3 regions of the Erwinia sp. V71 genome follow, and region 1 is predicted to be linked to each of the others. Evidence: predicted binding sites of a transcription regulator. Region 1 holds the regulator's gene; each other region holds the start of a gene.
The links. Region 1 encodes PhoB, which activates phosphate uptake and scavenging genes when phosphate is short. Its sites were predicted from a motif close to CTGTCATAAAACTGNCNNAT; they were not measured.
Positions count from the first base shown of each region.

Region 1 (6,118 bases):
CGCGCCCGTTAATGATCAACGCTTTGCATTCTCCGCTACTTCCGCCGGGACAATCAACCTTGCCGCCAGAGTAAAACTAAAACAGGTCTGAATATCCGGCACGCTGGTGATTTCCAGCCGCGAATTATGGTGGCTCAGCGCATGCTTGACGATCGCCAGCCCCAGCCCGCTGCCGCCGGTCGCCCGCGAGCGGGCCTTATCCACCCGATAAAAACGTTCGGTAAGGCGCGGAATATGCTCGGCGGCAATGCCAGGCCCGTTATCTTTCACCGTAAAGTGTGCGCCCGTTTTGTCGCGCAGCCAGCTGATATCAATGCGGGTGCCTGCCGGCGTATGATTCACCGCGTTATACACCAGATTCGAAATCGCACTGCGCAGTTGCTCATCATTGCCGAACACCCGCAAATGCGGATCGGTATGGAAATGAATGTCATGCCGCCCGTTGCTCAGGGTTTCCGCCTCGCGCTGTAACATACGCAGCATCATTGGCACATCCACTTTTTCCTGCAAATCAATGGCAGGCGCCGCTTCAATACGCGACAACGTCAGCAGTTGCTTCACCAGGCTGTCCATACGCCGTGTCTGCTCCTGCATGGTGTGCAACGCTTTACTGCGCGTCTGCCCTTCCAGCACCGAGTCATTCATCATTTCCAGATAGCCCTGCAGCACCGTCAGTGGCGTGCGCAGCTCGTGGCTGACATTGGCAAAGAAGTTACGTCGTGCCCCTTCCAGCTGGTGCATCTGCGTGACATCACGCGCCACCATCAGCCACTGGCCTTCACTGTAAGGCATCACGCGAAACTCTAAATGACGATGCTGATTCAGCACCAGCGTCAGCGGACGGGCAAAATCGCGCTGGCGTAAATAGCGGGAGAATTCAGGATAGCGCAGCAGGTTAAGGATATTCTGGCCATTATCCTCAGGCCAGCGCAGACCAAGATGCTGCTGTGCCAGACCATTACACCAGAAAATATTGCCCTCTTCCGTGGTCAGCACGACGGCATCGGGCAATGACTCCGCCCCGCTGCGAAAACGTTTAATCAGATTGCCCAGTTCACGCCGGCGGCGGCGATTACGCAGCTGCATTTGATAGAGGCCGTAAAACAGCGGCTCCCAGCTGGCGTGTCCGGCAGGTGGTGTCATGGTGCGGTCGACCCACAGCCAGTGTGACAGGCGTAATAAGTTGTAGCAGTGCCAGCCCAGCACACCCAGCACTGCGACCAGCAACCACCACGGCAAATAGCCGAACAGCAGTCCCAGCAACAGTGCGGGCAGGCAAGCCAGCACCAGCTCCAGTACTAATCTCTTCCAGGAGAGGCGTTCCAGCACGGTTCAGACTCCGATCAAAAACGAGCGGAGAAACGATACCCTGTTCCGCGCACCGTTTGAACCATACGATCGTGACCGGTGACTTCCAGCGCCTTACGCAAACGACGGATATGAACATCGACAGTGCGATCTTCAACATAAACATTGGTGCCCCAGACATGGTTCAGCAGCTGTTCGCGGCTGTACACGCGTTCCGGGTGCGTCATAAAGAAATGCAGTAATTTATATTCGGTTGGCCCCATCTCGATCGGTGTGGTTTCGGCCATCACACGATGCGACGACGGATCAAGACTCAGCCCCTGCATCTCAATCACCTCTTCCACCGCCATCGGTGAAATGCGACGCATCACGGCTTTAATGCGTGCCACCAGCTCTTTCGGTGAAAACGGCTTGGTAATGTAATCATCGGCGCCCACTTCCAGCCCGCGCACGCGATCTTCTTCTTCGCCACGCGCGGTCAGCATCACTACCGGGATTTCGCGCGTCATCGCTTCGCGCTTCAGATGTTTAATAAACTGAATGCCGCTACCACCCGGTAACATCCAGTCGAGAAGGATCAAATCTGGCCAGGGCTCGATCAGTAAGCTCACTGCACTGTCATAATCTTCCGCTTCGATAGGTTGATAGTCATTTTGCTCAAGAACGAAACACAACATCTCACGGATTGGGGCTTCATCTTCGACTACCAGAATGCGCTTAGCCATTGTTACTCCTGCTGATGTGACCCTTTGTCACTGGAATTCGCGGCGTCATTATGCGTCAGTTTTATGACAGATTTATGAAAAATGCACGGGCTAAAAAATGCGCTGTCATACTTTTGTGACGCCGGATTCAGCGTGGCGTCATCAGGTTTCCGGCGGCGGAATCATTCCGCTTCGGCAAAGCGCATCTGCACGCTGCATTATGACGCAAGCAGCCTCTCTGTTTATAATCGCCCTCTCGCGTTAGCTTATGCAGGGAATCTTATGCGCTTTATCCACACCGCCGACTGGCACCTCGGTCAGTTCTTTTATACCAAGAGCCGCGCGCCGGAACATCAGGCGTTTCTCGACTGGCTGATCGACACCGCTGAAACACAGCAGGTGGATGCGATTATTGTCGCCGGAGATATTTTCGACAGCGGTGCGCCGCCAAGCTATGCACGCGAACTGTATAACCGCTTTGTAGTGCAGCTGCAGCGCACCGGCTGCCAGCTTATCGTGCTGGGTGGCAACCATGATTCGGTCGCCACGCTGAATGAATCACGTGAGCTGCTGGCCTGCCTGAATACCCGGGTGATCGCCGCCGCCAGCGAACAACCGGAACAGGATCAGGTGTTGTTGCTGAATGACCGTCAGGGCCAGCCAGCGGCATTATTGTGTGCCATCCCATTTTTACGCCCGCGCGATATTATGCGCAGCCAGGCGGGCCAGTCCGGACGCGAGAAACAGCAAAGCCTGCTGGAGGCGATTCGCGCTCACTATCAGCGCTGCTACGACCATGCCGTGCAGCAGCGTGACTCGCTGGGACTGGCGTTGCCGATTATCGCCACCGGCCATCTGACGACGGTAGGCGTCAGCACCAGTGATTCGGTGCGCGATATCTATATCGGCACTCTCGACGCATTTCCGGCGCAGGCTTTTCCGCCTGCCGACTATATTGCCCTCGGCCATATTCACCGCGCACAACGCATCGCCAACAGTGAACATATCCGCTACAGCGGCTCGCCGATCCCGCTCAGTTTCGATGAACTGGGCAAGGAGAAAAGCGTCTTTCTGGTGGAGTTTAACGGCAGTGAGCTGGCGCGAGTTGAACCACTGATCATCCCGCAGACGCAGCCGATGAGCATGATTAAAGGCTCGCTGGCGGAAATCGAACAGCAACTACAGCAATTCGCTGCCGCGCCGGCAACGGTCTGGCTGGATATTGAAATCGTCACGCAGGATTACCTGAATGATATTCAGCGGCGGATTCAGGAGCTGACCGCCGACCTGCCGGTCGACGTGGTACTGCTCCGCCGCAGCCGTGAACTGCGTGAGAAAACCATTGCCCGCCAGCAAAATGAAACGCTGAGTGAGCTGAGTGTGGAAGAGGTGTTCAGCCGACGGCTGGCACAGGAAGCGCAGCAGGATGAGACGCGTCAGCAGCGGGTCCGGCATCTGTTTGCCACCACGCTTGACGCCGTGCGCCGGCAGGAGCCACAGCCATGAAAATTTTAACGCTGCGCTTTAAGAATCTGAACTCGCTGAAAGGTGAATGGAAAATCGATTTCACCGCCGAGCCGTTCGCCAGCAACGGCCTGTTTGCCATTACCGGCCCGACCGGTGCCGGGAAAACCACCCTGCTCGATGCCATCTGCCTGGCTCTGTATCACCAGACCTCACGGCTGGGCGTCATCACCCAGTCGCAGAATGATTTGATCACCCGAGATACGGCGGAATGCCTGGCGGAAGTGGAGTTTGAAGTAAAAGGTGTCGCCTGGCGCGCGTTCTGGAGCCAGAACCGCGCACGCGGCGCGGTGGATGGCAATCTGCAGGCGCCGAAAGTCGAGCTGGTACGCTGCGCAGATAACAGCATCGTCGCCGATAAGGTCAATGACAAACTGAAAATGACCGAAACCCTCACCGGCCTCGATTTTAACCGTTTCACCAAATCGATGATGCTGTCTCAGGGGCAATTCGCCGCCTTCCTTAACGCCAAAGCCAGTGAACGCGCAGAACTGCTGGAAGAGCTGACCGGCACCGAAATCTATGGCCGCCTGTCGATGGCCGTGTTCGAACAGCATAAAGCGACACGCATCGCCCTGGATAACCTGCGCGCCCACGCGTCAGGGATGGCGCTGCTGGAAGAAGAAACACGCCAGCAGTTGCAACAACAGCTGGAGCAACTGACAGAGCAGGAGCAAGTGCTTACCCGCTCGCTGACAGAATACCAGCAACAGCAGCAGTGGCTGGAGCAGCAGCAGAAGCTGCAGCAGGAGATTAGCGCACTGGAGCAGCAGCTGAGTGCATTAACGGAGCAGCAACAGCAGTCATCCCGTCATCTGATTACCCTGAGCGAACAGCAACAACAGGCAGAAGAGGCGCGTAAACAGCTGGCGCAGCAACGTCAGCAGCAGGAAACGCTGATCAATGAGCAGGTTCAGCCGCTGGATCACCAAATCACCACGCTCCAGCAGCAGTACGGCGAGCTGGCGAAAACGCTAAGTGAGCACCAGCTAACCCAGCAGCAAAAGCAGCACAGTCAGCAACAGCTGCAGCAGGATCTGCACACACTGAAGCAGCAACGCCAGCAGCATCAGCAGTGGCGCGAACAGCACGCTCAGGTGGCAGAGTGGGGACCTTCGCTACTGCTGTGGCAGGAACGCCTGACCCAGTTGCAGAAAAGCGAGCAGTCACTTACTGCGCTGCAACAGCGGGTACAGCAACGTCAGACGGCGCTCGGGCAACACCATCACGCGGTTCCTCTGCCGGATGAACAGCAGCCAGAAGCTGAACTGCGTACTGCGTTAGCGCAGTTACAGCAACAACGAACCGCGCGACAAAAGCTGGCGCTGTTGTCACCACAAATTATCCAGCTGACACAGCAACAGCAGAAACAACACGCTCAGTTGCAGACGCTGTCACAACAGCTTGCTGTCGATGAACAGCAGTTGCTGAAACTGCGTAATGCTTATAAAGAGAAAAACCAGCACTATCAGGATCTGGATGCGCGCTGCAAACTGGAGCAGAAAATTGCCGATCTGGCGCAGCACCGTGCGGCGTTACAGCCAGATCAGCCCTGCCCGCTCTGTGGTTCCCGCGAACATCCGGCGATTGCCGAATATCAGGCGCTGGAGCTCTCGGTCAACCAGCAACGTTTAGCCGAACTGGAAAAAGATAAACAGCGCCTGTACGAAGAAGGCACGGCGAAAAGCGAGCAGGTTAAGCTCAGCAACACTCAGCAACAACAACTGCAACAGGAGCTGGAGCAGAGCACGCAACACCTGGCGCAACTGCAGCAACACTGGCAGGCGTACTGCCAGCCGCTGGCGCTGACGATTGACGCACAGGATGCCGCCGCCGTTAACGGCTGGCTGATGCAGCAGGAACAACAGGAACTGGCGTTGCAGCAGGCGCTGCAACTGCGTGAACTGGCGGAGTTACAGCAACAACAACACAGTGCGGCACAGCAGCTGGAACAACAGCGTGCCCAGCTGAGCGATCAGCTGGCCGCCTGTCACTTCACCCTGCCAGCGGCTGCCGATACGGCAGACTGGTTGCAGCAGCGTCAGCAACAGTGGCAACAATGGCAGCAGAGCGAACAGGCGCTCACTGCGCTGCAACCCCAGCTTGCGGCGCTCACCAGCCGTCAGCAGAGCCTCACTACCGAGCTGACGGAACAGGCACTGCGCGTACAGCGCAGCAGTAACGAACTGCAAAACCTGCAGCAACAGTTAACGCAGCAACAGCAGCAACGCCAGCAACTGTTTGGCGATCGGCAGGTCGCTGACGTACGCCAGCAGTGGCAACAACAGGCGCAACAGGCGGATGCGCGCTGCGCAGAGCAGCAGCAACAGTGGCAGGCGGCACAGAACCAGCTAAATACCCTGACCGGACAGCATAACTCACTCAGTAACCAGCTTTCGGCATTACAATTGCGTCAGAAAGAGGCACAACAGCAGGCAGTCACCACCCTGCCGCCTGCTCAGCTGGCGGAACAGGTTGAGAGTTTACGGCTGCAGATTCGCGATAACGCTCAGCAGCAGGGCCAGGCGCGCCAGCAACTGCAGCACGATCAGCAACAGCGCCAGCAGCAGCAAACGCTGTTA
Region 1 is NZ_CBFFRK010000053.1:6,870-12,987, forward strand. Features, by position in the region: gene phoR (phosphate regulon sensor histidine kinase PhoR) at 16-1,329, opposite strand; gene phoB (phosphate response regulator transcription factor PhoB) at 1,344-2,033, opposite strand; gene sbcD (exonuclease subunit SbcD) at 2,295-3,518, shown strand; gene sbcC (exonuclease subunit SbcC) at 3,515-6,118, shown strand, end outside.

Region 2 (6,118 bases), on a different contig from region 1:
ACGCGGCAGCGTCTGCAGCAGCTGGAGAGCGCCTGGCGACGCGACGAGCGGGGTTGTCTGCTCAGTTACCATTTAGTGTTTGGAGTGATTTCGTTGTGACTAAACGTTGGTTTGTAACCGGAACCGATACTGAAGTGGGGAAAACCGTCGCCAGCAGCGCGTTGCTGCAGGCGGCAGTCCGTGCAGGCTGGCGTGCTGTGGGCTATAAGCCGGTAGCGTCGGGATGTGAGATGACGCCTGACGGGCTGCGTAACAGTGATGCGCTGACCTTGCAGAAACACAGCGCGCTGCCGCTGGCGTATGAGGAGGTGAATCCACTGGCATTTTCTGAGCCGACATCGCCGCATATTGTCAGCGCCGAAAGCGGTCAGCCGATCACCTTTTCCCGGCTGTCTGCCGGGCTGGCGCATCTCAGCGCGCAGGCAGACTGGGTGTTAACCGAAGGGGCCGGAGGCTGGTTTACGCCGCTCTCTGAGCAGCACAGCTATGCCGACTGGGTGGTAACGGAACAGTTGCCGGTGATTCTGGTGGTGGGGATGCGTCTCGGCTGTATCAACCATGCGCTGCTGACCGCGCAGGCGATTTCCGCCGCAGGGCTGCCTTTTGCGGGCTGGATTGCCAGCGATATACAACCGCCGGGCAGACGTCATCAGGAGTACCTGACAATCCTGCAACGGCTGCTGGAGGCGCCATTCCTCGGCGAAATTCCGTATCTTACCGACAGCGCGTCATTTGACCAGCTGGGCGGTTATCTGCGTCTGCCTGAGTAACCTGGTGCGCGGGACGATGTTCTCCGTCCCGCGCGTTCAGGGCACCGCCAGCCACATATTCACCATGCTGTCATCCAGCTGCGCCACTTTGCCCTGCGCCACATTGCGCCCGCAATGCAGCAGCAGGAAGTAATCCGCTACCCGACGAATAAACGACAGACGCTGCTCCAGCAGCAGAATCGTCAGGCCGAAATCGTGGTTCAGGCGGTGAATCAGATTACCCATCTCCTCTTCCAGCCATGGTGACATGCCCTCAATCGGCTCATCAAGGATCAGCAGCTTGGGTTGCAGCACCAGTGCGCGCGCCAGCGCCAGCTGTTGCTGCTGGTGGGAGGGCAGTTCGCCGCTGCGCTGGTGGCGTGAGGACCACAGTACCGGAAACAGATCATAAACCATCTGCGGGATGGCACGGTGGCGGTCATCCTGCCCCGCCAGCAGAGCGATCAGCAGGTTATCTTCGACACTCAGCTGCGAGAAGATTTGCCGCCCCTGCGGGACATAACCGATCCCCATACGTACCCGGGTTTCCATCGGCTGCAGCAGCAGGTTTTGCGGCGGCGAGCCCGCTTCCTGCCAGGTCATGCTGCCGCTGTTAACCGGTACATTGCCCATAATGCAATTGACCAGTGTGGTTTTGCCCATGCCAGGGCGACCCAGCACGCCGGTGCAGGTGCCCGGCGGCAGATCGAGGTCAACGTCCCATAAAATATGGTTCTGACCATAAAACTGATTTACTGCCCGTAAACTTAACATCTGACACTCTCCTTCCAGACAATATTGCGATGGTGCCGTCGTCCCTGGCCTGTAACGAACCGTCATAAAATGGCGTACAACGTTTGGCCTCCGCTGCGTACTTATTGTTCTGGTCTGCCGAAAGCGCGAGGTGGTACTGAGGTGTTGCAATTAACAGGCCAGAAATGGTGCAGCGGTGGTTTTTTTACGCGAAGGGTCGATGTAACACGCTATCAATGATGAGAGACGCTAAACAATTGCGTAGGGGAAACAGAGTGGCTGCACTGTTGCAGTGCCTGACCTGCCTGTAGGGTGGTGCAAAGTGTCGCTGACGTGACATTTTCGCACCAGCAGTAATCACACAAGGTAATGGTAAAAGGTACTGGAATCTCAGACAAAGTTGTGCATCTCTTACTTCTGCTGGCGCTAAGCAAAGCTGAAAAAAAGCGAAAAAAAAATATTTTGCCCCGTTAAGAAGGGGCAAGGGATATTTATACACAGCTGATGTTTCGGGCGCTGTCATCAGTTATCCACTATTCCTGTGGATAACCATGTGCATTAGATTCTGAAAACCTGCTACAGACGAGAGCGGACGCGGCTTGCGCTCTAACTGGTGCGAATCCAGCCCCTGGAAACAACTGATATCAAATCAACATGTTATCGAAAAGCAAGCCTGAGGCTTTTCCGGCTTTTTTTAGATGACGGTTTCGCGACAGTGTGCTTGACAAATGTTAAAGAACCAACCCTTCTGGGGATAACCTTGCGCAACGCGTGACAGGCATTTGCCCAATAATGGCGAGTAAAAGTTCCGCTTTGCTTTCTGGCGAAGCATTAGGCAAAATGGCTGTAATTATATCCAGTCTTTTGTGCTGGAAAAATTAGCCAGGGCGAGTAGAATTACACTCCGGTTCGCGCGATCTTCTTCTTCAGGTAGTCCGTCAATGAGCAAAGTATTTAAACTTAACTCCGCATTTAAACCGTCCGGCGATCAGCCAGAGGCGATTCGCCGTCTGGAAGAGGGGCTGGAAGATGGTCTTGCCCATCAGACACTGCTTGGGGTCACTGGATCGGGCAAAACCTTTACCATCGCCAACGTGATTGCCAATCTGAACCGGCCAACCATGGTGCTGGCGCCAAACAAGACGCTGGCCGCCCAGTTGTACGGCGAAATGAAAGAGTTTTTCCCCGACAATGCGGTGGAGTATTTCGTCTCTTACTACGACTACTACCAGCCGGAAGCCTATGTGCCGAGTTCCGACACCTTTATCGAAAAGGACGCCTCGGTTAACGAACATATTGAACAGATGCGTCTGTCGGCCACCAAAGCGCTGCTGGAACGGCGCGATGTAGTGGTGGTCGCCTCAGTTTCAGCAATCTACGGTCTGGGCGATCCGGATCTTTACCTGAAAATGATGCTGCACCTGACGCGCGGCATGATTATCGATCAGCGCGCCATTTTGCGTCGTCTGGCGGAACTGCAATATACCCGCAATGACCAGGCGTTCCAGCGTGGCACCTTCCGCGTGCGCGGTGAAGTGATCGATATCTTCCCGGCGGAATCGGACGAAATCGCGTTGCGTGTTGAGCTGTTCGATGAAGAGGTGGAGCGCCTGTCGCTGTTTGACCCGTTAACGGGTCAGCAGCTGGAAGTGATTCAGCGCTTCACCGTTTATCCGAAAACCCACTATGTGACGCCGCGCGAGCGCATTCTGCAGGCGATGGAAGAGATCAAAGTGGAGCTGGCAGAGCGCCGTCAGGTGCTGCTGGCAAACAATAAGCTGCTGGAAGAGCAGCGCCTGACGCAGCGCACCCAGTTTGATTTAGAAATGATGAACGAACTGGGCTACTGCTCCGGGATTGAAAACTACTCGCGTTACCTCTCCGGGCGCGGGCCGGGCGAGCCGCCACCGACGCTGTTTGACTACCTGCCTGCTGATGGCCTGCTGGTGGTGGACGAATCCCACGTCACCATTCCGCAACTGGGTGGGATGTACCGCGGTGACCGCGCGCGTAAAGAAACGCTGGTGGAGTATGGCTTCCGTCTGCCGTCGGCGCTGGATAACCGCCCGATGAAGTTTGAAGAGTTTGAGTCGCTGGCACCGCAGACGATCTATGTTTCGGCGACGCCGGGCAACTACGAGCTGGAGAAATCCGGCGGCGATATTGTTGATCAGGTGGTGCGTCCGACCGCTCTGCTCGATCCGCTGGTAGAAGTGCGTCCTGTCGCGACGCAGGTGGACGATTTGCTCTCCGAGATCCGCAAGCGTGTGGCTATCAACGAGCGTGTGCTGGTGACCGTGCTGACCAAGCGTATGGCGGAAGATCTCACCGAGTATCTTGACGAGCATGGCGAGCGGGTGCGTTATCTGCACTCGGATATCGATACCGTTGAGCGTGTGGAGATTATCCGCGATCTGCGTCTCGGGGAGTTTGATGTGCTGGTGGGCATCAACCTGCTGCGTGAGGGGCTGGATATGCCGGAAGTGTCGCTGGTGGCGATTCTCGATGCCGATAAAGAGGGCTTCCTGCGTTCCGAACGTTCACTGATCCAGACCATTGGCCGTGCGGCGCGTAACATCAATGGTAAAGCGATTCTGTATGGCGACCGCATAACGCCGTCGATGGCGAAAGCGATTGAAGAGACCGAACGTCGCCGCGAGAAGCAGGCGAAGTACAACGAAGAACACGGCATTGTGCCGCAGGGTCTGAACAAGAAAATCGCCGATATTCTGCAGATTGGTCAGGGGTCGGGTAAAGCGAAAACCAGAGGACGCGGTAAAGCGCCGAAAGTGGTGGAAGAGGCTGACAGCAACTATCTGGCAATGACGCCGCAGGCACTGCAGAAGAAAATCCACGAACTGGAAGCACAGATGCAGCAGCATGCGCAAAACCTGGAGTTCGAAGAGGCGGCTGCGATACGTGACCGGCTGCATGAGGTGCGTGAGCTGTTTATTGCTGCGTCCTGAGTTCAGGCAACAGGTGATGGCTCTGCACGAATAAAGGCAGCGGGCAAACTGTCAGCATCTGACAGCCCCTTCCCCCGTAAAACGGGGAAAGGCTGGGATGAGGGAGCAGACAACGCAGTCCGGTGCGGTGGCTCCCCCTCCCCCACAAGGTGGGGGAGGGGAACAGATCGGCGATGTCGGTAATGCTCAGCTAATTGCCTGAATCGCATGCTCCAGCGCCTGACGCAATAACTGGCGATCGTGACGATATTTTATATCCGCGGCTTCCAGCGGCTCGCGGATTAGCAGACGATCTTCCACACCCTGAATATTGGCCTGCGGGCTGACAACCAGAGCATCGATCACTTGCTTACCAATATGTTTTTCCATCAACGCCAGCTTGTCAGCCAGCGTCAGACTGGCTGCCGCCGGGCTCAGTTCGCGTCCGAGATTACCAATAAACACCATCGTAGCCGGCGAGCGGCGCAGCGCCTGCGCCATTTCGCTCAGCAGCAATACAGGCATCAGGCTGGTGTAGAAACTGCCCGGGCCAATCAGAATCAGATCCGCTTCCGCAATCGCCTGCACGGCTTCGCGCGTTGCGTTGACCGTCGGCGACAGCATCAGCTCCTGGGGGGGCAGTCTCAGCTGATCAATATCGGTTTCACCATACACCGTATTCCCTTCGGCATCGGTCGCCATCAGATCGACCGGCTGCTCTGACATCGGGATCAGAAAGGCGTCGACTTTCAGCAGATTACGGATCAGGTTAATCGCTTCCAGTGGCCGGACGCTGAGATGGTCGAGCGCTTTCAGCATCAGATTGCCGAGATTGTGGCCGGACAGTTCACCATTGCCGCTAAAGCGGTATTCAAACATCGCTGACGCCACGCTGGGTTCGGTAATCAGCTGATTGAGGCAGTTGCGCATATCACCCCAGGCGATACCGCCTTCAGAGCGGCGGATGCGCCCGGTTGAGCCACCATTGTCGGTGGTGGTGACAATACCGGTCAGGCGCGAGCCGAGCGGCGACAATGCCGACATGACCCGGCCTAAGCCATGTCCGCCGCCAAGGGCGACGACGCGGTCTAAATCCGCCAACGTGCGATTACGCATATTCCTCCTGAACTATTCTCTTCTGCCGCGTGTTGATCGCGGTATTTTTACATCAGTCACTCTGGTGACTAAAACGCGGTGCTGTGTTCTCTTTTGTGGCGCATTTTACCCGAACGGGTGGGGAAAATGCGTTTAAAATCGTTATATATCATAATATATAGCGAAAGGTGTTGGTGGTATCCCCCTGCCGTTAGCGTTAGAATTATTATTCGCCATCATTTGTCAGCCACGACAAATGACACTGTAGCCTTTGCACCTGGGTCCTTTGCGATATGGTGCTCTGGCCGCAGCCACTGAGCTGCCAGGGCGCAGGAAGAAATGACTGCGCCTCCCCGTTTTGGAAAGGTGTTGCGGTGTCACAATTTACAGATAACTTCGCGCGCAAGTTTTATTACTTGCGTCTGTCGATCACGGATGTGTGCAACTTTCGTTGCACCTACTGCCTGCCCGACGGCTATAAACCGCAGGGCGTCAGCAATAAAAGTTTCCTGTCATTGCAGGAGATTCGTCGCGTCACGCGCGCATTTGCCGCCTCCGGTACGGAAAAAGTGCGTC
Region 2 is NZ_CBFFRK010000001.1:76,112-82,229, reverse strand. Features, by position in the region: gene bioC (malonyl-ACP O-methyltransferase BioC) at 1-99, shown strand, start outside; gene bioD (dethiobiotin synthase) at 96-770, shown strand; gene ACSZO1_RS00385 (ATP-binding cassette domain-containing protein) at 807-1,523, opposite strand; gene uvrB (excinuclease ABC subunit UvrB) at 2,444-4,468, shown strand; gene ACSZO1_RS00375 (gluconeogenesis factor YvcK family protein) at 4,655-5,563, opposite strand; molybdenum cofactor riboswitch at 5,792-5,927, shown strand; gene moaA (GTP 3',8-cyclase MoaA) at 5,917-6,118, shown strand, end outside.
Region 2: uvrB (excinuclease ABC subunit UvrB) is a predicted target of PhoB. The motif match lies at 2,199-2,218, and genes of this name have one in related genera.

Region 3 (6,118 bases), on a different contig from region 1:
TGGCGGGCAAAAATATTTTGACCAGAGTACCTGCAATTGAGACGCCGGTACTGCTGTTGCAGGCGGGGGAGGACAAGATTGTCGACAATCGCTCACAGGATCTGTTCTGCGAGGCGATGGCGGCAGCGGGTCATCCCTGCGAAGGGGGAAAACCTCGGGTTATTGCGGGCGCGCGCCACGAGATCCTGTTTGAAAGGGACGATATGCGCGCCGAAGCCTTAGATGCCATCGTGGAGTTTTTCGCGCGGCAGAGTTAGCAACCTTACTCAGAGTTCTGTCAGGTTCGCCTGATATCATTTTTCAACCAGAGGTTTGACCGCATTATGTATCACGTTGTTGCATCTGATCTCGATGGCACGCTGCTGTCACCCGATCACCGTCTGACGCCCTACACCCGCGAAACACTGCAGTTATTAACCGAACGCGGCGTTCATTTTGTCTTTGCTACCGGACGTCATCATATTGATGTTGCCCAGATGCGCGATGGCCTGGGTATCGACGCTTTTATGATCACCTCGAATGGCGCACGCGTCCACAATATGGCGGGAGAGCTGGTGTTCAGCCATAACCTCGATGCTGATATTGCCAACGATCTGTTTGCCATTAAATACAACGACCCGGAGATTCTGACCAACGTTTATCGCAATGATGAGTGGTATCTGAATCGCCACCGCCCGGAAGAGAAACGTTATTTCCGCGAGTCAGTGTTTAATTACACGCTGTTTGAGCCAGGTATGCTGGAAACCGACGGCATCAGCAAAGTGTTCTTTACCTGTGATGATGCCGACAAGTTACTGCCACTGGAACAGGCGATGCTGGCGCGCTGGGGCGACCGGGTGAATGTCAGCTTCTCCATGCCAACCTGTCTGGAAGTGATGGCAGGCGGCGTGTCGAAAGGGCATGCACTGGAAGCAGTAGCCAAAACGCTGGGTTACTCACTGAAAGAGTGCGTCGCCTTTGGTGACGGTATGAATGATAAAGAGATGCTGTCGATGGCGGGCAAGGGCTGCATTATGGGCAACGCCCATCAGCGACTGAAAGACCTGCTGCCGGAGCTGGAAGTGATTGGCAGTAACGGTGAAGATGCGGTGCCGCGCTATTTGCGTAAACTGTTCCTGGCCTGATACGGCAACCGGGTGGTCAGCCTTTGCTGACCACCCGCAGCGCATTACTGCTGTTGTTGTAACTGTTGCTTGTGTTTGTTTTCACTCAGCATGGTCATCACCAGCAGGATCACCGCCAGCACACAGCCGCCGACCATAATCATAAAGCCGCCATTCCAGCCAAAGTAATCAACGGTATAGCCGACGATGGCGCTTGCCGCCACGGAGCCGCCGAGATAACCAAACAGACCGGTAAAGCCTGCCGCCGTCCCTGCCGCTTTCTTCGGCGCCAGTTCCAGCGCATGCAGGCCAATCAGCATCACCGGACCGTAAATCAGGAAGCCGATCACAATCATACAGGCCATATCAACGCCTGGGTTGCCTGCCGGGTTCATCCAGTAGACGATGGTGGCGATGGTCACCAGCGTCATAAAGAACACGCCCGTCGCGCCGCGGTTGCCTTTAAACACTTTGTCCGACATCCAGCCACACAGCAGAGTGCCGGGAATCCCCGCGTATTCATACAGGAAGTAGGCCCAGGACGATTTATCCAGCGAGAAGTGTTTCACTTCTTTCAGGTAGGTCGGTGACCAGTCCAGAATGCCGTAGCGCAGCAGATAGACAAACACGTTCGCCAGCGCGATATACCACAGCAGCTTGTTCGGCAGGACATACTGCATAAAGATCTGCTTCGCAGTCAGCTCTTCTTCATGTTTTTCGTCGTAGTCTGGCGGATAGTCGTTTTTATACGCTTCAATCGGCGGCAGACCGCAGGATTGCGGGGTATCGCGCATCAGTGCAAACGCGATCAATGCTACCAGAATGGCACCAAAAGCTGGCATATACAGCGCGGCTTTCCAGTCGTTAAACCACGCCATCCCCAGCAGGAACAGCAGTGGCGGAATACCGCCGCCGACGTTATGTGCGCAGTTCCATACCGAAACAATACCGCCACGCTCTTTCTGCGACCACCAGTGCACCATGGTGCGTCCGCATGGCGGCCAGCCCATACCCTGGAACCAGCCACAGACAAACAGCAGCACAAACATCACCATAATGCTGGAGGTGGCCCAGGGCACAAAGCCCATCAGCAGCATCACCGCGGCGGCCAGAATCAGCCCGGCGGGCAGAAACACGCGCGGGTTAGAGCGGTCAGAGACCGAACCCATAATAAATTTCGAAAAACCGTAAGCGATAGAGATACCGGATAACGCAAAGCCGAGATCGCCACGTGAGAAGCCCTGTTCCACCAGATACGGCATGGCGAGAGCAAAGTTTTTACGAACCAGATAGTAAGCGGCATAGCCGAAGAAAATACCGATAAAGATCTGCCAGCGCAGACGACGATAGAGCGGATCGACCCGATCGTCAGCTACGCGCGGCTGGTGTGGTGCAGGTTTAAAAATACTTAACATGTGGGCTCCATAGCCTGTTTTTATTTATCCAAAACGGAGGGGGTTCCTGTTACGGCAATGCCGCTGGTGTCACTGAAATGTTCCATTTCGCGCATATTATACTGAGTTAAATCCGAAATGACTGTGAGTGAGCACACAAATGTTTCAGTTTTATTACATTTTTGTGTCAATGATGGCGGGCGTATCAAATGGAGACAGGGTTTGTGTTGTTTTCCATGCATGTCACGTTATAACCGTACGCTCTGTCATGTCTTTCGTTTAGTGAGTGTTTGTGTTCTTAATGCAACATTTTAGTTGTTGATTATTTGCTCTGATGTCAACCAAATAGTCGCCTGCCATTGATGGCAATTGGTTACAATAGCGCCTTCTTTTTCTGATGGATGCGTTATTGTGGTCTTACTGATTATTACCACCATTCTCTGGGCGTTTTCCTTTAGCCTGATCGGCGAATATCTGGCAGGCCAGGTCGACAGCTGGTTCTCGGTGCTGATGCGCCTGTCGCTGGCAGCACTGGTATTTGTGCCTTTCCTGCGCTGGCGTGGCTATAAGCTTTCCACGCTGTTGCTGTATATGCTGGTCGGCTCAATGCAGCTGGGCATCATGTATCTGTTCAGCTTCCAGGCGTACCTCTACCTGAGCGTCACGGAGTTCCTGCTGTTCACCGTGCTGACGCCGCTGTATGTCACCCTGATTTACGATCTGCTCAGCAAACGCAGCATTCGCCCGGGTTATGCCTTTAGCGCACTGCTGGCGGTGATCGGTGCGGCGATTATCCGTTATGACAAAGTGAGCGATCACTTCTGGTTTGGTCTGATGCTGGTGCAACTGGCGAACCTGACCTTTGCTATCGGCATGGTCGGCTATAAGCGCCTGCAGGAAGTGCGCCCGATGCCGCAGCACACCGCGTTTTCCTGGTTCTATATGGGTGCGCTGGTGGTCGCCATCGTCGCCTGGACCCTGTGGGGCAATCCGAACAAACTGCCCACCACCACCCTGCAGTGGGGCGTACTGGTGTGGCTGGGCGTGGCGGCGTCCGGACTGGGCTACTTTATGTGGAACTACGGCGCAACGCAGGTGGATGCCGGTACGCTGGGCATTATGAACAATATGCATGTCCCGGCAGGGCTGCTGGTCAACCTGGCTATCTGGCAGGAACAGCCACACTGGCCAAGTTTCCTGATCGGCGCGGCGGTGATTTGTGCTTCGCTGTGGGTGCATAAACGCTGGGTGGTGGGGAATCGTCCCGCCAGCTAAGTGATGCGGGAGCGCGATTGCGCTCCCGATGATCAGGCTTTGGTTGCTGCAGGGCGCAGTTTCAGTTTCATCCCTTTCAGGAAATTACGCAGGATCTGGTCGCCGCATTCACGGTAGTTTTTATGGCCCGGGGTACGGAAGATGGCGCCAATTTCCGCCTGAGAAACGGCAAAATCTGCCCGGTTCAGGATGTCAGGAATATCGGTAGTTTTCAGGTTAAAGGCGATGCGCAGTTTCTTCAGGATGATGTTGTTATTCATCTTGCGCTCGACGGACGGCGTGGGTGAGTCCTCACTTTTTCCGCGCAGAGAGAAAATCAGGCCATTCAGAAACAGTCCCATGACAATATCCGGGCACGGACGGTAACCTTCATCTTCTTCTTTCTTCATAAACGCCCGCATCTCTTCGACAGAGACTTCACTCCCGGCCAGCGCCAGAACGGCGACCATTTTGGCGTCACTCAGGTCCAGTATGTAGCGCACGCTGCGTAATACGTCATTATTGGTCATGCTGAAATCTCTTTATCTGTCACAGGCAATGGCGCGCATTATACACATTGCCTCGTCGCAGGGGAGTGATTAAACACACTCGCTGCGGTCAGAGCTGGCTGGCGGAGATCGGCAGTGGCGTGCCCGGGCGCGAGGCATCACGTACAAACGGCAGATGTTCGCAGGCGTGCTGGCGCGCCGAACGCACAAACGCTTCGACCACGGGCTGACGCTGCTCGCCATCGCGGACGGCGGCATACAACCGGCTCCACAGGCCTTCACCCAGCGTACGGGTCACAATCAGCCCCTGATGTTCAAAACTCTCCACCACCCAGTGCGGCAGGGCGGCAATCCCCATACGCGCTGCCACCATCTGAATCAGCAACAGGGTATTGTCGACGCTTTTCAGCACCGGGCTGATGCCAGCGGGCTGCAGGAAGTTACGCCAGATATCCAGCCGCTGGCGCTGTACCGGATAGATCATCAGTACCTCGCTGGCGAGGTCGTCCGGTGAAATATGCTCCACCTGCGCCAGCGGATGGTCTGGCGCCAGTACCAGCCGCACCTCGAAATCAAACATCGGCGTATAGTGCAAACCGCTGCGTGGCAGGATGTCCGAAGTCAGCACCACATCCAGCTCACCCTGTTGCAGCGCGGGTTGCGGGTCGAAGGTTACGCCCGATTTAAAGTCCATCACCACCTGCGGCCAGCTCTGACGGAAATTGTCCAGCGCGGGCGTCAGCCACTGGATGCAGCTGTGACACTCAATCGCGATGCGCAGCGTGGTCTGATGCGGCTCATGGCAGGCCTGCAGCGCATGCTGAATCTGCGGCAGCACCTGTTCCGCCAGCTGCAGCAAAATCTCCCCCTGCGGTGTAAAGCGCAGCGGCTGACTTTTACGCACAAACAAACGAAAACCGAGACGTTGCTCCAGGTCGCTGAACTGGTGGGATAACGCCGATTGCGTCTGATGAAGCTGGGCAGCGGCGGCAGCCAGCGAGCCTGAGTTCCTTAAGGCCTGCAACGTCCGCAGGTGTTTGAGTTCGATCATGAGAGTCCTTCACATCGAGAGTGAATAATTTGCGCTTGTGATAAATACACTACCTGCACAATATGGATGTGTAAACATCTGGACGGCTAAACTTCTGGCTATCTTACCTGCCAGCGCACGACAACACAAATTTAAGGCAAAGATATGACTATCCTGAATCATACACTCGGATTCCCCCGCGTCGGTCTGCGTCGCGAATTGAAAAAAGCACAAGAAAGCTACTGGGCGGGCAACAGCACGCAACACGAATTACTGGCTGTGGGTCGCGAGCTGCGTGCTCGCCACTGGCAGCAACAAAAAGACGCCGGAGTGGATCTGCTGCCGGTGGGCGATTTCGCCTGGTACGATCATGTCCTGACGACCAGCCTGCTGCTGGGCAACGTGCCCGCACGCCATCAGAACAAAGACGGCTCTGTCGACCTCGATACCCTGTTCCGCCTTGGCCGTGGCCGTGCGCCGACGGGTGAGCCTGCCGCCGCAGCGGAAATGACCAAATGGTTTAACACTAACTATCATTATATGGTTCCGGAATTCGTCAAAGGCCAGCAGTTCAGACTGACCTGGACACAGCTGCTGGATGAAGTGGACGAAGCGCTGGCGCTGGGCCACAACGTGAAACCTGTGCTGCTGGGCCCGGTCACTTACCTGTGGCTGGGTAAAGTGAAAGGTGAGCCGTTTGACCGCCTGTCACTGCTGCAGGACATCCTGCCGGTTTACAAACACGTGCTGGCTGAACTGAAAAAACTCGACATCGGGTGGGTGCAGATCGATGAACCCGCGCTGGCTCTGGAACTGCCAGAGGCGTGG
Region 3 is NZ_CBFFRK010000077.1:1,566-7,683, forward strand. Features, by position in the region: gene pldB (lysophospholipase L2) at 1-257, shown strand, start outside; gene yigL (sugar/pyridoxal phosphate phosphatase YigL) at 324-1,124, shown strand; gene glpT (glycerol-3-phosphate transporter) at 1,169-2,518, opposite strand; gene ACSZO1_RS15280 (carboxylate/amino acid/amine transporter) at 2,909-3,772, shown strand; gene ACSZO1_RS15285 (DUF1456 family protein) at 3,805-4,281, opposite strand; gene metR (HTH-type transcriptional regulator MetR) at 4,370-5,311, opposite strand; gene metE (5-methyltetrahydropteroyltriglutamate--homocysteine S-methyltransferase) at 5,456-6,118, shown strand, end outside.
Region 3: glpT (glycerol-3-phosphate transporter) is a predicted target of PhoB. The motif match lies at 2,658-2,677, and genes of this name have one in related genera.